Regions from separate parts of the Priestia flexa genome, predicted to be linked through region 2. Evidence: riboswitches for the same ligand, from Rfam matches in the RefSeq annotation. Region 2 holds a riboswitch; the other holds the start of a gene.
The links. Region 2 has a riboswitch for S-adenosylmethionine ahead of LZP85_RS07700 (Na+/H+ antiporter NhaC family protein). Riboswitches for the same ligand answer to the same signal wherever they lie in the genome.

Region 1: it holds a riboswitch for S-adenosylmethionine, as region 2 does, so the genes downstream of both, LZP85_RS12380 (5-methyltetrahydropteroyltriglutamate--homocysteine S-methyltransferase) here and LZP85_RS07700 (Na+/H+ antiporter NhaC family protein) in region 2, are expected to answer to the same signal.

What each region holds. Positions count from the first base shown of each region.
Region 1 is NZ_CP090431.1:2,397,100-2,407,104, forward strand. It holds gene LZP85_RS12380 (5-methyltetrahydropteroyltriglutamate--homocysteine S-methyltransferase) at 582-1,709, opposite strand; SAM riboswitch class I at 1,790-1,890, opposite strand; gene LZP85_RS12385 (hypothetical protein) at 2,130-2,372, shown strand; gene LZP85_RS12390 (NAD-dependent protein deacylase) at 2,402-3,133, opposite strand; gene LZP85_RS12395 (universal stress protein) at 3,146-3,544, opposite strand; gene pfkA (6-phosphofructokinase) at 3,859-4,818, opposite strand; gene LZP85_RS12405 (C40 family peptidase) at 5,137-5,802, shown strand; partial or broken gene LZP85_RS12410 (IS1182 family transposase) at 5,936-7,308, opposite strand; gene LZP85_RS20790 (hypothetical protein) at 7,433-7,558, opposite strand; gene LZP85_RS12415 (secondary thiamine-phosphate synthase enzyme YjbQ) at 7,882-8,283, opposite strand; gene LZP85_RS12420 (spore germination protein) at 8,418-9,839, shown strand; gene LZP85_RS12425 (GerAB/ArcD/ProY family transporter) at 9,849-10,005, shown strand, end outside.
Region 2 is NZ_CP090431.1:1,511,538-1,521,542, forward strand. It holds gene LZP85_RS07670 (LLM class flavin-dependent oxidoreductase) at 1-194, shown strand, start outside; gene LZP85_RS07675 (polyphosphate kinase 2 family protein) at 254-985, shown strand; gene LZP85_RS07680 (ABC-F family ATP-binding cassette domain-containing protein) at 1,021-2,640, opposite strand; gene LZP85_RS07685 (YtoQ family protein) at 2,920-3,360, opposite strand; gene LZP85_RS07690 (ABC transporter ATP-binding protein) at 3,507-4,418, shown strand; gene LZP85_RS07695 (ABC transporter permease) at 4,411-5,172, shown strand; SAM riboswitch class I at 5,286-5,389, shown strand; gene LZP85_RS07700 (Na+/H+ antiporter NhaC family protein) at 5,468-6,778, shown strand; gene LZP85_RS07705 (avidin-fold protein) at 6,876-7,223, shown strand; gene LZP85_RS07710 (hypothetical protein) at 7,244-7,387, opposite strand; gene LZP85_RS07715 (LacI family DNA-binding transcriptional regulator) at 7,466-8,425, shown strand; gene LZP85_RS07720 (transcriptional regulator SplA domain-containing protein) at 8,496-8,738, shown strand; gene splB (spore photoproduct lyase) at 8,855-9,883, shown strand; gene LZP85_RS07730 (DUF2339 domain-containing protein) at 10,003-10,005, shown strand, end outside.

The DNA.
Region 1 (10,005 bases), 890 kb from region 2:
CAAAAAGAGAAAAATAGGCATCTCACTTAAAAATACTGTTAGGTAATCACCTGCGTTTCTTGCGTGAATGGGAACTAAACTCAATTCCATGATAAGACTAACGAATGCAATTGCGTTTAAACAAATGCCTAACAAAAACAACCCTAGTCTACTCCTGATTCCCAATAAGAACATTCCTTTCACATATTCAGCTTTTACATTTCAATAATGACAGAATTTTCACTTATTATTACAGTATGAGTTCCTTAAACTACTTATCACTGATTATTTTTATTATATGAAGAAATAAACTATTCGACATTTGGTGTGTATAAAAAACCTTTAAGGCAATTGCAAGTCAACTCTGAAACTTAAGCATTCTGCAAGGTAAATACATCTATCAAGAATCTTTCGTTTCCTTAGCGTGACAGTTCGCTATCTTACCCAATAAATATTATGTTACCTGTAGATAATTTGCAGTTACGCTATCAATACACAAAAAAGCTGCATCATTTATAGACGCAGCTTTTTCCAATTTTACTACAACGAAAAGAAAGATCTAATTGGATTCTTATGTAAAATTAAGAAACAACTCTTATTCTTCAGTTAGCGCCCCAAATATCTTGAGCAATTTTAATGACGTGACTAATTTTATTCCATTGCTCTTCTTCTGTTAGTTCGTTTCCTTCTTCCGTACTTGCAAACCCGCATTGTGGACTCAGTGACAAGTTTTCTAGAGGAATAGATGCACTCGCTTCTTTAACTCTTTGTTTAATAACCTCTGCATCTTCTAATGTAGGAAATTTAGATGTTACTAGTCCTAATACAACTGTTTGGTTGTTACGTGTAAAACTTTTTAATGGCTCAAAATCTCCTGAACGATTATCATCATATTCAAGGAAAAGCCCATCTACATGCAAGTTAGCAAAAATTGCATCTGAAATAGTATCGTAGCCACCACTGGTAATATACGTAGATCTAAAGTTTCCACGACAAATGTGCATCGTAATGACCATATCCTCCGGCTTTTTAGAAATCGCATCGTTTAAGCAGTTGACTCTCGTATCAATAATATCTTTTACATCCATACCCAGCTTCTCAACAACTGCATCTATACGTTCTTCAGAAACAAAATCAATCCATGAAGTATCATCTAACTGTAAGTAGCGGCAGCCAGCATCATAAAAAGCTTGAATTGCTTTTTGATAAGCAACTACCGTGTCATGATAAAACTGTTCTCTATCCCCATTGTAGTAAGTATCCTCTTGAATTCGAGTGAATAACATGTTGGGACTTGGAATAGCAAACTTAGCAACTTGGCTTCCATCACCATATTGTTTAACAGCTTCTTTTAAAAATGTAAAATGTTCCAGCATATAATGATGGTTGAAATCTACTTTACCAACTACCTTGATTGCTTTATTTTTTGTTTTGGCACCTTTAAATTGACTAATATACTCCGTTTCAAACTCTTCTACACCATCTAGACCTGATAAGAAATCTAAGTGCCACCATGCACGTCTAAATTCTCCGTCAGTGATAGATTTAAGTCCCACTTCGATTTGTTTCTGGACAAGCTTTTCAATCTCCTGGTCCTCTACAGATTTTAAAGTCGTTTTACTAATCTGACCATTTGTATAGGCTTCTCTTGCTTCTTTGAGAGGAGTTGTTCTTAAAAAGCTCCCTACATGATCAGCTTTAAATGGAGCTTTCACTAATGTCTTTGTCATGGTTCTATTCCCTCTTTCTGTTCAAAATAAAAAACCTCTTCTTAAAGATAAGAAGAGGTTAATAGTCGTTATTGGTTCTTCTCCTATCTTCAAGCAAATTGCTACTGGAATTGGCACAGTACTTTAACAGTCTGTTGCCGAGGCTTCACAGGGCCAGTCCCTCCGCCTCTCGAGATAAGAATATTCAATTAATTAACTAGGGAAAATATTACACTTACTTTCTTAGTCTGTCAACAAGGAATTTGAAAAATCAGAAATAAAACATTTTTTATTCAGTATTCAGAAGTGGTTCATATCCTTTTGAGTTCATGAAAGATAGACCATGGTCAAACATATCGCGTCACTTTACTTGTCTACATCTATATAATATATGTTATAATCATGTGACCTAGGTTTTAAATAAGGAGGAACCTCACAAAGATGTTAGTTAAAGGATTACAACTATTAAAATATGCCTTTTTAATCGGAGCTGTGGTATACGGAATAATCGCTTTTCAGAACAGTGATTCTACCAACTATATTGCTTATTTACCATACATTCAATTAATGCTAAGTTTATTTTTATTTATTGAAGCTGTTTTGACGTTTAAAGAAAGCAAGTTGCATTCAGCGTTTTTTCTGGTCATTTCTGTGTTCTGCTTCGCTATCTATTTTGAAGTTTAAAAAAAGCACGCTGCCCATAGCGTGCTTTTTCACTTCCCACTCTTTAAAGCCGTTACAACTTCACCGATTGGGAGGTGTATTTGATTATCAAACACATAATCATAGTAAGTTGGCTCTTTATTAATAATGACCATTGGTACCTGACCATGTTTTCTAACTAATAAAGGAATTTGATTAATGGGTGTTACCTGCAAAGATGAACCCATGACAATAAATAAATCACTTTGTAAAGCTGCCTCTACAGCTTCTTCAAACCAGTGAATTGAATCTCCAAATAAAACTACATTGGGCTTTAGTGCCTCTTCACACGACGTACAGCTCGGTAATTCAACTTTGGTTAGAAAATTTAACCCAAACTCACTTCCACATTTTTGACAATGTGCTCGCTTAATTGTTCCGTGAATTTCATATACATTCGTGCTTCCTGCTTTCTGATGCAAGCCGTCAATATTTTGTGTAATCACATGCACGGTCTTTTCTTCTTCTAATTCTGCTATAAAGTAATGACCTGAGTTAGGTTCATATTCATCAAGCAGCTTCACACGAAAAATCTCTTTAAATAGCTCCCAAAAAAGTACCGGATTGTTCTGATAAAAAGAAGTGGAAATCACATCTGAAAATTCTAGGTTTTTTCGATACAATCCGTTTTGCGAGCGAAAATCAGGTATGCCCGACTCTGTACTTATTCCCGCTCCCGTAAAGACACAAATCCGACTTGCCTCTCCAATTCGTTTCTTTAACTCTTCAACTTGCATATTCATTGGCGCTCTCTCCTACTTTACAATCAATACGGGTATCTTAACATGTTGAGCAATTTTATGGCTCACGCTCCCCAAAAACATTTCTTTTACTGGATTTAAGCCTCGGCTTCCAACTACTACAACATCAAAGCGATTGTTGTTAGCAAATTGAATAATTGTTTTAGCAGCATCTCCATGAATAAACGTAATTTCATACTCTATATCAGATTTCTCTAAAACTTCTTGTGTTGTTTGGATACGCTTTTCTCTTGCTTCATCTTTTCCAAGCGTGTTTAACCTACTATCTCCTTCTACTGCATATATCACTTGAACAAAGCTTCGATCAGTTAATCTTGCTAGAGCAACCGCTTTTTCAGCTGCTCTAGCAGCGTGTTCAGACCCATCTGAAGCTAATAAAATTCGCTTAAACATGTCCTTCACTCCTTTTCTATCAATTATAACAGCTCTACTATTTTTTATTCCATTGAAGAAAGCGATATAAAAATTAAATTTTCTAAAAATATTTACGCTTTTGTGTTATACTAATAAACAGAAATGCTATACTAAATAAAAGGAATGATGGCATTATGGGGTTTGAGCTGATATGTACCTTTTGCAAAGGGCTTGGGAAAGTAATGATTATTCCTGGCATATTCTACACAAAAAAGTGTAAGCATTGTGAAGGTACTGGTTTGAAACTAAAAAAAGACGAAACTCCTCTATAAGAAGTCTCGCCTTTATATCGTTTAGATTGATAATTCTTTTGATAGTTGATACATACGCTCATCAATATGATGAGGTTCACCTAGGATTTCCATAATATTATAATCAACAATTTCATTTTTACGGATACCGATTGCACGCCCGCCTTTACCTTCCATTAATAACTCAACGGCGCGGCCACCAAAACGACTTCCTAACACGCGATCTTGTGCTGTTGGTGATCCACCACGCTGAATGTGCCCTAGAACCGTAACGCGAGTTTCAATTCCAGCAGCTTCTTCAAGCTGTTTTGCTACTTCGTTTCCTGTAGCTACACCTTCAGCAACAACGATAATACTATGTTTCTTACCACGCTCTTGGCCTTTCTTTAAACGATCTACCATCTCTTGGAACTCATCTTTCGCTTCAGGAATTAAGATTGTTTCAGCTCCTCCAGCTAGCCCTGACCATAGAGCAATATCTCCAGCATTACGTCCCATTACTTCAATAATAAAAGAACGTTCATGTGAAGTAGCCGTATCGCGAATTTTATCAATTGCATCGATAACAGTATGTAAAGCTGTATCGAAACCTAGAGTAAAGTCTGTTCCTGGAATGTCATTATCGATTGTTCCTGGAATACCTACACATGGAAAACCAAGCTCAGTTAGCTTAACAGCTCCCATGTAAGATCCATCTCCACCGATTACAACCAAACCTTCAATACCATGCTTCTTTAGGTTTTCAATACCTTTACGGCGTCCCTCTTCTGTTTTAAACTCTGGACATCTTGCAGAATATAACATTGTTCCACCGCGTTGAATGATATCACCAACATCACCAACTTCAAGCTTTCGAATATTCCCTTCAATTAACCCTTGATATCCTTGATAAATACCGTAAACTTCCATTCCTTCATGAATCGCTTTACGCACAACAGCACGAACCGCAGGATTCATTCCTGGAGAATCACCGCCGCTTGTTAATACACCTATTCTTTTCATTACTTTTCACCTCATCAAAAGTCAAATCAATTGACACTGTATTCTATTTTTACATTCTACATGACTACAAAGTATTTGTGTAGTAATTCACAACAGATTTCTATTATTATTTTTAAATGTCCTTACATTTTCATATGTTTTAGTTATTAACAGCTAAATATTCAATTTTTTTCTATTTTTCAAAATCAAAACACATCATTCTGCTCACTCTAATTTTCATTTTTTTCATATTTTGTAATGAAAATGTAACGTTTCCATCTGTCGAAAGGTGTTATGATTATTTTACGAAAATTGACGAAAAATTGATGGAGGCCCATTATGAAGAAATTTGTGGCGGTTTTTACCCTCGCTAGCTTTTTATTTGCTAGCCCTTTAGTCAGCCAAGCTGCGCTAGGTGATCAAACATTAAAGCAAGGAATGAGAAATCAGGATGTTCAGCAATTACAGCAGCTTTTAAAGAAAAAAGGTTATTTCACTGGCAATACAACAACTTATTTTGGACCAGCTACATCAAATGCAGTTAAATCATTTCAGCGTAAAAATGGATTGTCTGCCGATGGAGTTGTTGGAAAAAGCACATATGCAAAGCTTGGAGTAAAAACTTCTTCACAGACTTCTACATTTAATGCTTCAAAAGTTATTAATAAAGGAAAGCAGTATATAGGGGTACCATATCGCTGGGGTGGAACAACTCCTAGAGGATTTGATTGCAGTGGCTTTATTGGTTATACATTCAAGCAGGGCGCTGGCATTACTTTACCTCGAACTGTGGCAGAGATTTATAAAAAAGGGACACGAGTTACAAGCTTACAGCCTGGGGACATTGTATTTTTCCAAACATACCAAAAAGGCGCTTCCCATGCCGGTATCTACATGGGAAACAATCAATTTTTACATAGCTCATCTTCAAAAGGTGTTTCAGTTGCTTCATTAAAAGATAGCTATTGGAGCAAGCGTTATATTGGTGCAAAAAGAATTCGTTAAATAACAAAAAGCCAACTTGCGTTGGCTTTTTTACAGATTGACGAGAAACCTGTAAGGTTCTCGTCAATCTGAGGCTCTTTTCATTTTTTATAGTGAAACAAGTAAACATTTCACAAACAAATCGTCGTTTTCCATAAAAATCGCCCATTACCTGACCTGTTTTGGTCAGGTAATGGGCGATTTTTTTCATGTTTTGACAAGCTGCCGTCAGATACGCCTGCATCTGGACAGACTTCAGCCCTCGATACCGGGCATATCGATACCCATTTAGCTCTTTTGCGTCGGCAAAGCTACGCTCAATCGTCGTGCAACGCATACGATAAAGTTGTTTACCTGCTTTTGTGCGCTTGTTTAGACGCGCTTGTTCTTTGAATCTCTCCCAAATGTGACGTGTCACCACGCGTTGTTTTTGGGAAGCGGAAAAACACCCGTCTCTCATTGGACAAACGGCACAATCACTTGGATTTGATTTGTATGTACGATCTCCTGTGCGACTGGTAGTCGCATACGATAAAATGCACCCCATTGGACAAGCGAATACATCTTTTTCCTGTACGTAGTGAAACAGACGTTTTGGCACGTCTTTGTTTGACGATCCAAAACGCCGATAGCCCATCACCATAAAAATCCCTTTTTCAGAAAGGCGTTTACAAATATGGCTTGTAAAATACCCGGCATCTAATGCAACAGCTTCAACAGAAAAGCGAAACTTTTTTATTTGTATGTCAAGGCGGTCAAGATAAGGAACAGAGTCAGCCACATTGCCAGCTGTAATACAGGTATCTGTAATAATATTATGTTTGACATCCACCGTTCGATGATCTAAATAATGAAAGCCATCTGGCTTTCCATCTCTCATCATAAAACCACTATCGGGATCCGTTGTACTGATGCGGGTTTGTTTTTGTAAGGCAACGCCTTCCTTTCGAGGACTTAGTTCTTTTTTCCGTTTTCAAGACGATCTTCGTTGACGGCTGCTTCTAACTCTTCCATATACGCTTGTCGGCGGGACTTCTTTGGTTGTTTTTCATATTTATGTTTATTCGCATTCGCTTTGATATGAGTCGAGTCTGTCATTAAAGCACGTCCACCAACCATGCGATGTTCTATCGCCTGGCGAACAATTTCATCAAAAATGTCTTCAAAAATCGTCGTATCTAAAAAGCGTGTTCGGCGATTAAAACTAATCGTCGAATGGTGAGGAACGGCATCCGTTAACGATAAGCCTAAGAACCATCGATACGCCACATTCGTTTGAATTTCTTTGGCAAGTTGACGTTCGGAACGAACGCCATAAAAGTAGCCAATAAACATCATTTTGAATAGCGTAATGGGATGAATGGAAGGACGTCCATTGTCTTCACAATAATAAGGAAGAAGCTTTTCTTCAATAAAGCTAAAATCAATTGTCGCTTCAATTGTACGCAAAAAGTGATTGGCAGGAACTAAATCTTCTACAGAAACCATCACTTGTTCATCTCGATGATTTTTAAGTGCACCCATCATGTTTCATCAACTCCAGTCTTTTTTTATCAGTGTTACCACTGATAAAAAAAGACAGACATAAAAAAGCTGTTGAGAACAAAGTTTCTCAACAGCCTGAACAAAAAGCCAACTTGCGTTGGCTTTTTTAACGGCAAAAACTATAGTATTCATTAATAATATCTAATACTGTTGGATATTCATCTACCCACGTAAAGTTTGTCTTTTCATTTTGTTCTTGTTCTGTTTCTTGTTTAATTGTAATTTGCTCCACACAAGATCTCTCCCTTTTTCTGTTATATAACATATATATTATCTATCTTTTGTTTTATAACAAAAAATCAAAAAAAGAAGACATGCTAAAAGAAGAGGGTTGAACATAACAAAACAAATTTTCAAAAAGAGGAACACTCCCTTTTCTCACCTCTTTACGTTGTCAGAACACGTTCGTTCCATTGCGCTACGGCCACTCGCTTTCCGCCCTGTTTCCAACATTGTTTTCACAATCAACAAAAAAACCTGGACGATTAAAGATGAGGAACTCTCAATCGTTCAGGTTTATCATTGGCTGAATTACTTATATCCCAGCCTCTTCTTTTAATCTGCTTGAATTTTAATATACCATGTACGGTTTCTAGGGCCATCAAATTCACAAAAATAAACCCCTTGCCACGTTCCTAATAATAAATTTCTATTCTCAATAATAAGTTGTTGCGAAGAACCAACTGTACTTGCCTTTAGATGGGCAGCTGTATTCCCTTCAAAATGCTGATCTTTTTCATCAATCCAAGGATATACCTCGTCAAATCTTCTAATCATGTCACGTTTTACATCTGGATCTGCATTTTCATTAATTGTAATACCAGCGGTCGTATGTGGACAATATACGGTGACTACTCCGCTTTTCACTTGATGCTTTTTAATTTCTGTTTCCACTTGACTTGTCAAATCAATCATCTCATCGCGATTACTCGTTTGAAGTTTAAATGAATGTAGCATGTTTTCACGTCCTTTTTCGATTAGTTAGCATAACACCTATTGAACTCGTAAAGACTAATATATATTCTTTTTTATCGTACTGTTTTTTACTACTGAACTCAATATATTACTAATAATGTAAAGGTGGTGAAGACTTGCTCAATTCAACGTTTCAACGAGATACAGAGTACGTTGTTAAGACATTTCTAGAATTAGCAGGTGATAGCAGTGACATAGCTTCAAAAAAGCTATGGATTTCATCTACTGATTTTGTTTATATTCTTTATCTACAAGGGCTTGTAGACAGCGAAAAGCTGAATCAATTAACAGAAAAAATGATTCAAACAAAAACCTCATCACCAGCCAACACGCTAGATCGTTGGGATTCCTTTATCTCAACTGTTGAAAGCAGTGAAGTTTATACGTACAAGCAAGCTCTCACTGCTTTTTTTAAAGGAGAACCTTTATTATTTATTCATAATCGTACAACGGCTTTTTCTTTAAATATGACAATAGCTAAACAGCGTACGTGGAGTGAACCAACGACCGAAAAAGTTGTGCGTGGTCCAAAGGTTGCGTTAATTGAAAATTTAGAAGAAAATATCGGCATATTAAGGCAAAGAGCAAGTGATGCAAACTTAACGGTCGAGGATGTTTTCATTGGAGAAGAACAGCTTCATCGAACATCAATTGTTTTTCATAAAAAGCAATGTCAACCTCATATCGTTAATCAAGTTCGCCAAAAACTTCAAAACATTAATCTTAATAATGTTCAAGATTCTGGAATGATTGAAGAATTTCTCGAAGAAGCTCCTTATTCTCCTTTTCCACAGGTCCAAAATACAGAAAGACCTGACCGCGTCTTAGCTGCTATTAATGAAGGCAGAGTTGCAATTTTTGTAGACGGTTCACCTTTTGCTCTATTAGTACCAACAACAATTGACATGATTATGAAATCGCCCGATGACTATTACGAAAGATGGTTGGCAGGTTCTCTCTTACGCCTTCTTCGCTATATTTCAATTTTCATTACGCTCTTTTTCTCAGCCATTTATATTAGCCTTGTTTCTTTTCATCAAGGGCTGCTTCCCACTGAGCTTGCCATTACCATTGCAGCCACGCGAGAAGACGTACCATTTTCACCTTTTATTGAAGCGATGGTAATGGAAGTGACCATCGAATTGTTAAGAGAAGCCGGACTTCGCCTCCCAACACCTGTTGGGCAGACTGTTGGATTAGTAGGCGGGGTTGTTATTGGACAAGCAGCTGTAGAAGCTCATATTGTAAGCTCCGTTATGATTATTATTGTAGCTGTTACGGCAATTGCTTCTTTTACCGTTCCTCAATATGGTATTGGTTTATCTTTCCGAATTTTAAGGTTCGGCTCAATGATTATTGCAGCATTTTTAGGGTTATACGGAGTCACTCTTTTTTTACTTATACTAGTTACACATTTAACAAAGCTTGAAAGCTTTGGAATAGAATATTTCAAACCATTTTACGCTAAAAACAGTAAATCCTGGAAAGATTCCTACGTCCGTTTACCTTTTAAAAAAGCAAATGCAACTAAGAAATAAGGAGGACTTATGAAGCAACAAGATCAGCTGCTATCAAACTTTTATGCAATAGCGACAATTTCATGCACGATGCTCGGTGTCGGATTATTGACGCTACCGCGCTCGATTACTGAAAAAACGAATAATGCAGATGGATGGATTGTACTAATAGTTGAATGGGGATTAT
Region 2 (10,005 bases):
ATTCTGAATATGAGAAACAAAAAATAAAGAAAAATAGGAGTCGAATGATTGTAGGATCTACAGAAACTGTTCATGCTAAATTGTTACGCTTACAAAATGAATATAATAACGATGAATTCTTAATCATTACTAACATTCACGATTTCCAGGCGAAGCTACATTCTTATGAGCTCATTAGCAAGATGTTTCAATAACATAATTACAGCCTAGAACGTTCATACTATACTACTGACTAGTAGGTAGGAGTGATTATATGAATTTAGAAGATATTGATCTGTCTAAAAAGATTTCATCTAAAAAAGAATATAAAAAAAAGCTAAAATCTTTGCAGCTACGCTTATTGCGGTTAGAACACATTATCTATATGGAAAAGGTACCTATTATATTTGCGTTTGAAGGGTGGGATGCGGCAGGGAAAGGGGGAGCTATTAAGCGTATTACACAAAAGTTGGACCCCCGAGGCTTTCACGTGTATCCGATTAGTGCACCAACTGATGATGAACGTAGGTATCACTATCTTCATCGCTTTTGGACAAGATTGCCGCACGCTGGGCAAATAGCTTTATTTGATCGTTCTTGGTATGGACGCGTACTCGTCGAGCGCGTTGAAAATTTAATTTCAACAAGTGAGTGGGGAAGGGCGTACGAAGAGATTAATCAGTTTGAGCGTACGTTAACGGATAACGGCTATATTGTAGCAAAGTTTTGGTTCCACATTAGTAAGGATGAGCAGCTCAAGCGCTTTAAAGAAAGGGAAGCGGATCCTTTCAAACGCTGGAAGTTAACAGAAGAAGATTGGCGTAATCGAAAAAAGTGGGACGAGTATGAAGAAGCGGTAGAGCATATGTTTAAATATACGAATACGAATCAAGCTCCGTGGTTTGTTATTGCAGGTAACGATAAGCAATATGCGCGAGTCAAAACCTTAAGCGTGATGATTTCTTACTTTGAACAAAAATTGATGGAGCGTGGAATTCAAGTATAGTAAAAAGGTGACGAATATTCGTCACCTTTTTATGATTAAGCGTACATACCTTTAACTTGTTTTTGTAAGTCTGTGTTTGTTAGGTATTCATCATATGTTGTTTGCTTATCAACCACTCCGTTTGGCGTGATTTCAATAATGCGATTCGCAATTGTTTCAACGAACTGATGGTCATGAGATGTGAAAATCATTGCACCTTTATAGCTCATTAATCCGTTATTTAATGCCGTAATCGATTCTAAGTCTAAGTGGTTGGTAGGATCGTCTAAAAGAAGAACGTTTGAACCACTTAGCATCATTTTAGAAAGCATACAGCGAACCTTTTCGCCTCCAGATAATACATTGGCTTTCTTTAGTACTTCTTCACCAGAGAATAACATTCTTCCTAGGAATCCACGAAGGAAGCTTTCGCTTTCATCTTGTGGTGAGTATTGGCGTAACCACTCAACTAAGTTTAAGTCGCTATTCTCAAAGTACTCAGAGTTATCTTTCGGGAAGAACGATTGAGATGTTGTTACACCCCATTTAAATGTACCGCTATCTGCTTCCATTTCACCCATTAGAATCTTCATAAGCGTTGAGTTTGCAATTTCGTTACGGCCAACTAACGCAATTTTATCTTCTCGATTCATTGTAAAACTTACGTTATCTAGTACCTTAACACCATCAATGATTTTTGTTAAACCTTCAACTCGCAGTACGTCGTTTCCAATTTCACGCTCTGGCGTAAAGTTTACGTATGGGTAACGACGAGAAGATGGACGGATATCATCTAACGTAATTTTATCAAGTAATTTTTTACGAGATGTTGCCTGCTTTGATTTTGATGCATTGGCGCTAAAACGAGCGACAAACGCCTGAAGTTCTTTAATTTTTTCTTCTTTTTTCTTATTAGCATCAGATGCCATTTTTTGAGCGAGCTGGCTAGATTCATACCAGAAGTCGTAGTTACCAACGTAAACTTGAATTTTACCAAAATCTAAATCCGCAATGTGCGTACACACTTTGTTCAAGAAGTGACGGTCATGGGATACAACGATTACTGTGTTTTCAAAGTTAATTAAAAACTCTTCTAACCACTGAATTGCCTGAATATCTAAGTTATTGGTCGGCTCATCTAGTAGTAAAACGTCAGGTTTGCCAAATAAAGCTTGAGCAAGTAATACTTTTACTTTTTCACTACCTGTCAGCTCAGCCATTTTTTTATCGTGAAGATCTTCAGAAACGCCTAAACCTTTTAAAAGAATCGCTGCTTCAGATTCAGCTTCCCAACCGTTAAGTTCAGCAAATTCACCTTCAAGCTCAGCTGCTTTCATTCCATCTTCATCAGTGAAGTCAGCTTTCATATAAATAGCATCCTTCTCTTGCATCACTTCATATAAGCGAGCGTGACCCATAATAACGGTTTTTAATACTTCATATTCTTCGTATTCGAAATGGTTTTGTTTTAAGAACGCTAGGCGTTCGCCAGGTCCCATATGTACATCACCAGTTTGTGACTCAAGTTCACCAGATAAAATTTTCAAAAATGTTGACTTTCCAGCACCGTTCGCTCCAATCAATCCGTAGCAGTTACCAGGCGTAAACTTAATGTTTACATCTTCAAATAACTTACGGTCTGCAAAACGTAGGCTTACATTACTAACTGTAATCATGTATGAGCAATCCTCCAAATTCAATATCTATCAAATTATATCATTCTTTCTTTACAAGAGCGATATCAATAGCAATAAATTGAACATAAAGTGTACATGAACCAAGGAATAACGTCAAGGAGGCTCAGCTTTTACTCTATTTCTGGCAGGAGCCGAATGTCTTACGCTCCATTCCACAAGTTTTTTAACTTGTTTTGGGAACGAACAAAAAATATCCGAACGATTGCAGGTTAGCGATCGTTCGGATATCTCATTAACTAAAATACTTATGAATCAGCCTTATTCAAAGATATAAGCCAGTGCACGAATTGCTTGGTCTGGTGTTTCAACGACAACTTGTGCTTTGTTTGAAAGTTCTTTTAAAGGATGGTGCAGTTTTTCTGGACGTACAAGGATAAGGGGCTTGTTAAATGCAACGGCTGTAGCCGCGTCCATTGCGCTATTCCACTGTTTGTATTTTTCACCGAAAAGCGCAATGACTACGTCGGATTTCTTAAGCAGTACTTCTGTGCGCAAGTTGTTAAAAGCTGAAGCGGCTTCATCTTTTAAAATAGCTGAGTCTTGTTTACCTAAAATGACTTCGCCGATATTATCCGAGCGATCATGGTCCGTCATCGGTCCTACAAACGTAATTGGAAGCTTTAAGTCCTCCGCTTGCTTTTTGATATCGTCTCTCCAATTATCATGAATTTGTCCTGCTAAATAAACGACTAATTCCATAACGGCATCCCCTTTATAAAAAAATATATATACGTATAGCTTACCAAAAAAATGAAAAATAAACGAATGGTTTGTTTTAATCTAGACAAATACCTCAAAACAAGGAAAAATAAAAGACGGATTACATAGAAGAGAGGATGAACATTATGTCAGAGAGAGAGGTACTACAGGTTCATAACGTCACGAAAAAGATTGGCAATAAAATTATTTTGGATAACGTATCATTGTCTGTGCGAAAAGGAGAAATCTTTGGGTTACTAGGTCCAAACGGTTCGGGTAAAACTACGCTTATTCGAGCAGTTGTAGGTTTAGTAAGTTCAACAGGAGACGTTACCATTAACAATCATGACCAGCGCAAACAATTTAATGAAGCTGTCAAATCAATTGGTGCAATCATTGAAAACCCGGAGTTTTATGGATATTTGACAGGTTATCAAAATTTAAAGCATTTTGCACGAATGCACGGTGTGTCTGCAAATCGAATCGATGAAGTGGTCGAGCTAACAAGGTTAGAAAAAAGCATTCACCAACCGGTAAAGACTTATTCACTCGGAATGCGTCAGCGCCTCGGAGTTGCACAAGCTATTCTACATAAACCGTCACTACTGCTACTAGATGAGCCTACTAACGGCTTGGATCCAGCAGGAATGATTGAATTTAAAACATATTTAAAGCGGTTGTGCAAAGAAGAAGGAATTTCAATTCTTATTGCTAGCCATTTGTTGAAAGAAGTGGAAGCCTTGTGTGATCGCGTAGGGATTATTCAAGACGGCAGACTGCTATCTGTTCAAGAATTAGCTAAGCGTAATACAGAAGAGAACCTAACGATTGTATTTGCAGTTGATGCTGTAGAAAAAGCGGAAAATCTGCTATCAAATCAAGGCTACACTTGTGCAATAAAAGAAAAGCAGCTTTCTGTACAAGCTCAACCGAAAGAGGCTGCTGCTATTAATAAACTTCTAGTGGAAGAAGGCATTGAAGTATACCAAATTACTCCAATTTATGAATCGCTAGAACAATCGTTTATGTCTGTTACGGGAGGAGATTTCAATGCTTAATTTAATACAAAATGAACATATGAAGTGGTTTATGAAAAAAAGCACGAAAGTCGTATTTCTGGCAATTGCTGTCTTAACGCTTGGAATGGCTCTTATAATGAGAGCTATTACAACGAATGCTGGAATTACAGAAACGTTGCCAGGCTTTGTTGCTTTCACTTCAAACTTTTTAATTATTGTCCAATTTTTTGCTGTAGCCGCTGCTGGATCGATTGTTGCATCTGAATTTGAAAAAGGAACGATTAAACTTCTATTAATTCGTCCTAAGAGTCGCTCAACTATTCTTTTATCCAAATACCTGACTAGCGTTTTTATTAGCTTGTACTATTTGGCTGCCTTCTTTTTATTTTCAATCATTTGGGGGATTATTTTCTTTTCAGGAGGAGCTTTTAATGGTCAAGAAGGACAAGGTATCTGGATTGCATATGGTGTTTCATATCTTGAAACCTTTATGATGGTTACTTTTGCGTTTATGCTATCGTCGGTATTCAGAAATAGTGCATTAGCAGTTGGTCTTGGCATTGTTGTTGGAGTAGGAGCAAAAATGCTTGCTGGAATTTTATCTGAGTTTCAAGTACAGTGGGGAATTATTTTACTGTTTGCTAACACCAACCTTAGTCAATATATGGATGGAAATCAAACGTATTTCCCTGGGATGACCCTACCGTTTTCTCTATTTATTATTATAGCTCATCTAATCTTCTTTGTTGGAACGGCTTGGCTGTTTTTCTTAAAGCGAGACGTAGCGAATTGATATTTGAATTTTCTTTCTTTTTGTTTTTCTACAATAGTGTTTGACAAGGAAAGTAAAAGATATTAAAGTAGTTAAGAGTTAATTTTGAATAATAAATTTAAAAAATATTATACTTCTTATCAAGAGAGACGGAGGGACTGGCCCGATGATGTCTCGGCAACTGACTCACAGAGTGCGGTGCCAAATCCAGCAAACAATTTTGTTTGAAAGATGAGAAGAGCGTATTCTTATAAAGAATTATAAGAGGGCCTCTTCTTGATGAAGAGGTCTTTTATTTATGCAAAGAGGTGTAAACATGGGAAAACAAAAAGAAAACGGCTGGGCACTGCTGCCGCTAGGAGTATTTCTAGCTTTGTTTGTAGGCTCGGGGATTATTACAGGTGATTTTTATAAGCTTCCTGTACTTGTAGCAATTATCGTAGCGGCTATCGTTGCCTTAGCGATGAACCGGAAAGAAACGCTAAATGCGAAGGTTGAGCGCTTTGCTAAAGGCGCAGGTCATCCGGACTTGATGATTATGGTCTTTATCTTTATTCTGGCGGGCGCTTTTTCAGAAGTAGCAAGCGGCATGGGAGCGGTTGATTCAACGGTTAACCTTGCTTTATCTGTTTTGCCACAAAGCTTGCTTGTTGTTGGATTATTCTTTATCGGTGCTTTTATCTCACTTGCGATGGGTACTTCTACTGGTACCATTGCGGCTCTAGCACCAATTGCAGTTGGAGTAAGTGCTGAAACGGATATTTCTGCAGCACTAGCCGTAGCAGCCGTTATCGGCGGTGCAATGTTTGGAGATAATTTATCCATTATTTCTGATACAACAATTGCTGCGGTTCGTACGCAAAAAACAAAAATGAACGATAAATTTAAAGTGAATTTTCTAATTGTATTACCAGCAGCAATTATTACAATGGTTCTTTTATTAGTAATGACGCTTGGAAATAATTCTAATGTAGATGTTGAAAGTTTTAGCTTTGTAAAAATGCTTCCTTATATAGGAGTGCTGGTTGCAGCATTGCTTGGATTAAATGTGTTAGCAATTTTAACAGGGGGTATTGTTGTAGCTGGAATTATTGGATTGGCAGACGGAAGCTATACGCTAGCAACCTTTGCAAAAGCTATTACAACAGGAATTGGCGGTATGGCTGAACTCATTATTCTCAGCATCTTAATTGGTGGAGTCGTTGAACTTATTAAGTATAATGGAGGGATCCATTTCTTGCTTGGGCTATTAACACGTAATATTAAAACAAGAAAAGGCGCAGAGTTTAGTATTGCTGGATTAGTAAGCGCGACAAATCTTTCGACAGCTAATAACACAATTTCAATTATTACGGTCGGGTCTTTAGCAAAAGAGATTGCAGATGAATACGAAATCGATAACCGTAAGTCAGCAAGTATACTTGACTTATTTTCATGTAGCGTGCAGGGACTTGTTCCATATGGAGCGCAAATGCTAATTGCATCAGAATTTGCAAAAGTATCCTCAGTTGAACTAATGCCATTCGCATTTTATCCAATCTTAACAGCGATATTTGGAATTTTAGCGATTGTCTTTAATTATCCAAAGCTTACTCATAAACAACCTGCTAAAAAACAAATAGCTTAATTTCATCATTTCATTAGATGACATCAACCGGAAAGAAGGGTTGATGTCATCTTTTTTTAGAGTTAAAATGTTAGAATATTGAAAAAGAGGTGAAAGGATGATTTGTTTTAGGAATCGAGTGTTTCGATCTGTACAGAATACGGATAACGGTGAAGTATCTTCTCATACGACCTTTCGCTATGAGCAAGAAGGCAGAATTATTCACGCAACGTATGAAGGTGGAGACATTTTATACGGGACGTTAGTTGGGACTATAGACGAAAAGAGCTGTCTTACATTCCGCTATCAGCATGTTAACATAGCTTATGAAATTCGCGGAGGCACATGCTTTTCTACACCGGAGGTTTTGCCAGACGGAAGGATTCGCCTACATGAAGAGTGGCAATGGTTAGATATAGATCAGACAAAAGGTCGATCAATCACTGAAGAGGTTGTACATAAATAATTAGAAAAAGCGATAGGTTTCTATCGCTTTTTTGAATCGTAAAAATCATAAAAATCTTCGAATTCAACCTCCTTCCATAAATCTGGTTTTTGCTTTAAAGCTACCATAGCTAGTAAAAGTTCAACTCCGCATAAAACAAATAAAATAACCAATCCAAGCATCATTTATGACCACCTTTCGTTATAATAAAAACAGCATAAATGATGAAACGCGTTTCAGAACAAGAGCAAAAGGAGAGAAAAATGGTAAATATTCGAGATATTGCAAAGAAAGCTGGGGTATCCGTTTCTACCGTATCGCGAGTTTTGAACAATCACCCTTATGTAAGCGAAGAGAAGCGAGAGCGTGTACAAGCAGTCGTGGATGAGCTCAACTATGAGCAAAATAGCAATGCGGTTACTTTATCAAAAGGAAAGACTAATCGGATTGCAGTTGTTCTTCCATTTATTAATCACCCATACTTTAGCGTCATACTTGAAGGGATTTCAAAGCAAGCACTTAGCGCTCACTGTCAGCTTGTATTGTGCCAAACAGCTTACGATGTAAAGAAGGAAATTGAAGCACTTCATATGTTGAAAACCAAGCAGGTAGATGGTGTCATCATTTGCTCTAGAGCAAATGATTGGAGTGTTCTTAACGAGTATCAATCGTATGGCCCTGTTGTTGTATGCGAAGACGGAACAGCTAAAAAGGTGTCGTCCGTGTACGTTAATCATTACGCAGCTTTTGAAAAAGCCCTATCTTACCTGCATGAGCACGGACATCAGAAAATTGGTTACTGCGTAGGCAGGATGAGTGGTACAAACAGTGAACAGCGAGCTAATGCTTACGGTGATTTTATGAAGAGGTTGCAAGAACCGATACGAGAAGAGTGGGTATTCACAGATTGCTTATACATAACAGATGGAGATATGATTGTAGATCGTTTGCTTGCAATGGACGACCGGCCAACAGGATTGCTTGTTACCAATGATCAGCTTGCAGTAGGAGTTATAACTCGCTGTAAGAAAGAAGGTTTATCAGTGCCCAAAGACATTGCGATTATTGGGTTTGATAATCATCCGTTAACAGCTTATTTAGACATTACTACTATTCAGCTACCACTTTTTGAAATGGGGGAGCATTTATTTAAACTTGTGCTTGATAAAAGTCTTCAATACATTGAACTTCCTTTTCAGCTTATTGAACGTCAGACAGTGTAAAAAAGCACCATTATAAAATCACTATGTGCGGACACTATAGAAATAAAGCTGAAATAGAGAAGGTGACATAATGAAAAAAGAATATCATGTTGGGGACCAAGTTTTTGTGATCTATCGAAACCCTCATACGGCAAACGTAGCCAATATTACGCAGGGAGAAGTAGTTCAGCATCCTGAAAATAACAGCGACGTTGCGCTGCTTTTACATGAGTCGTATCACTTATTATCAGATGATGATGCGATATACACAAGCTATGAAGAAGCAGAACGAGCATATAACGAACTATTTGATTACGAACCGTACGAAGGCTAAAAAAAAGGCGCTGTTTAAACAGCGTCTTTTTTTTAGCCTACATTTAACAGGCATATGCCATTCCTTTTTTCGAACACTAAATGTTATGAAGTGAAAAGTAAAGGGAAGTGATGAATGTGATAAAACCGTTTGTACCGCAATTAGTATATATTGAGCCACGTGCTTTAGAATATCCGCTAGGCGTAGAGCTAAAAGATAAATTTGAAAAAATGGGCATTGAAATTCGCGAAACAACGTCTCATAACCAGGTTCGAAATATTCCTGGAGACAATCACCTGCAAAAGTATCGCAATGCAAAATCAACGCTTGTTGTGGGTGTGCGTAAAACGCTAAATTTTGATACGTCCAAGCCTTCGGCAGAATACGCAATTCCTTTTGCAACAGGGTGTATGGGACACTGTCACTATTGTTATTTACAAACGACGATGGGAAGTAAGCCGTACATCAGAACGTATGTAAATGTAGAAGAAATTCTAGATAGAGCTGAGCAATACATGAAAGAACGAGCACCACAAATTACGCGTTTTGAGGCTGCGTGTACGTCTGACATTGTAGGTATTGATCACTTAACTCATACGCTCAAGCATGCCATTGAATATTTTGGAGAAAGCGATTTAGGACAACTTCGCTTTGTGACAAAGTTTCATCATGTAGATCACCTTCTTGATGCTAAACATAACGGTAAAACGCGCTTTCGTTTCAGCGTGAATGCTGATTATGTTATTAAATATTTTGAACCTGGAACGTCACCGTTAGATTACCGAATTGAAGCAGCGAACAAAGTGGCAAAAGCGGGGTATCCTCTGGGGTTTATCGTAGCACCTATCTATATCCATGAGGGATGGAGAGATGGGTATCGCGAGCTATTTGAAAAGCTGGATGCTTCCATTCCACAGGAATCGCGTGATGATATTACATTTGAAATGATTCAGCATCGATTTACAAAACCAGCCAAACGTGTCATTGAAAAGAACTATCCAAAGTCTAAGCTACAAATGAATGAAGAAGAGCGTCGCTATAAGTGGGGACGCTATGGGATTGGAAAGTATGTGTATACAAAGGACGAAGAGCATGAGCTTCGTGAAACGCTTGAATACTATATTGGTCAATTCTTTCCAAATGCAAAAATTGAATACTTTACATGAGCAGAAAGTGCAGGCATTTTTAGCCTGCACTTTTTATTGTTAAATTGAAAAAAGAGATATCCTAAAAAACACTAAAATGATATAATTTGGTAATTGATAAAGCTATAGGGAGAGATGTTATG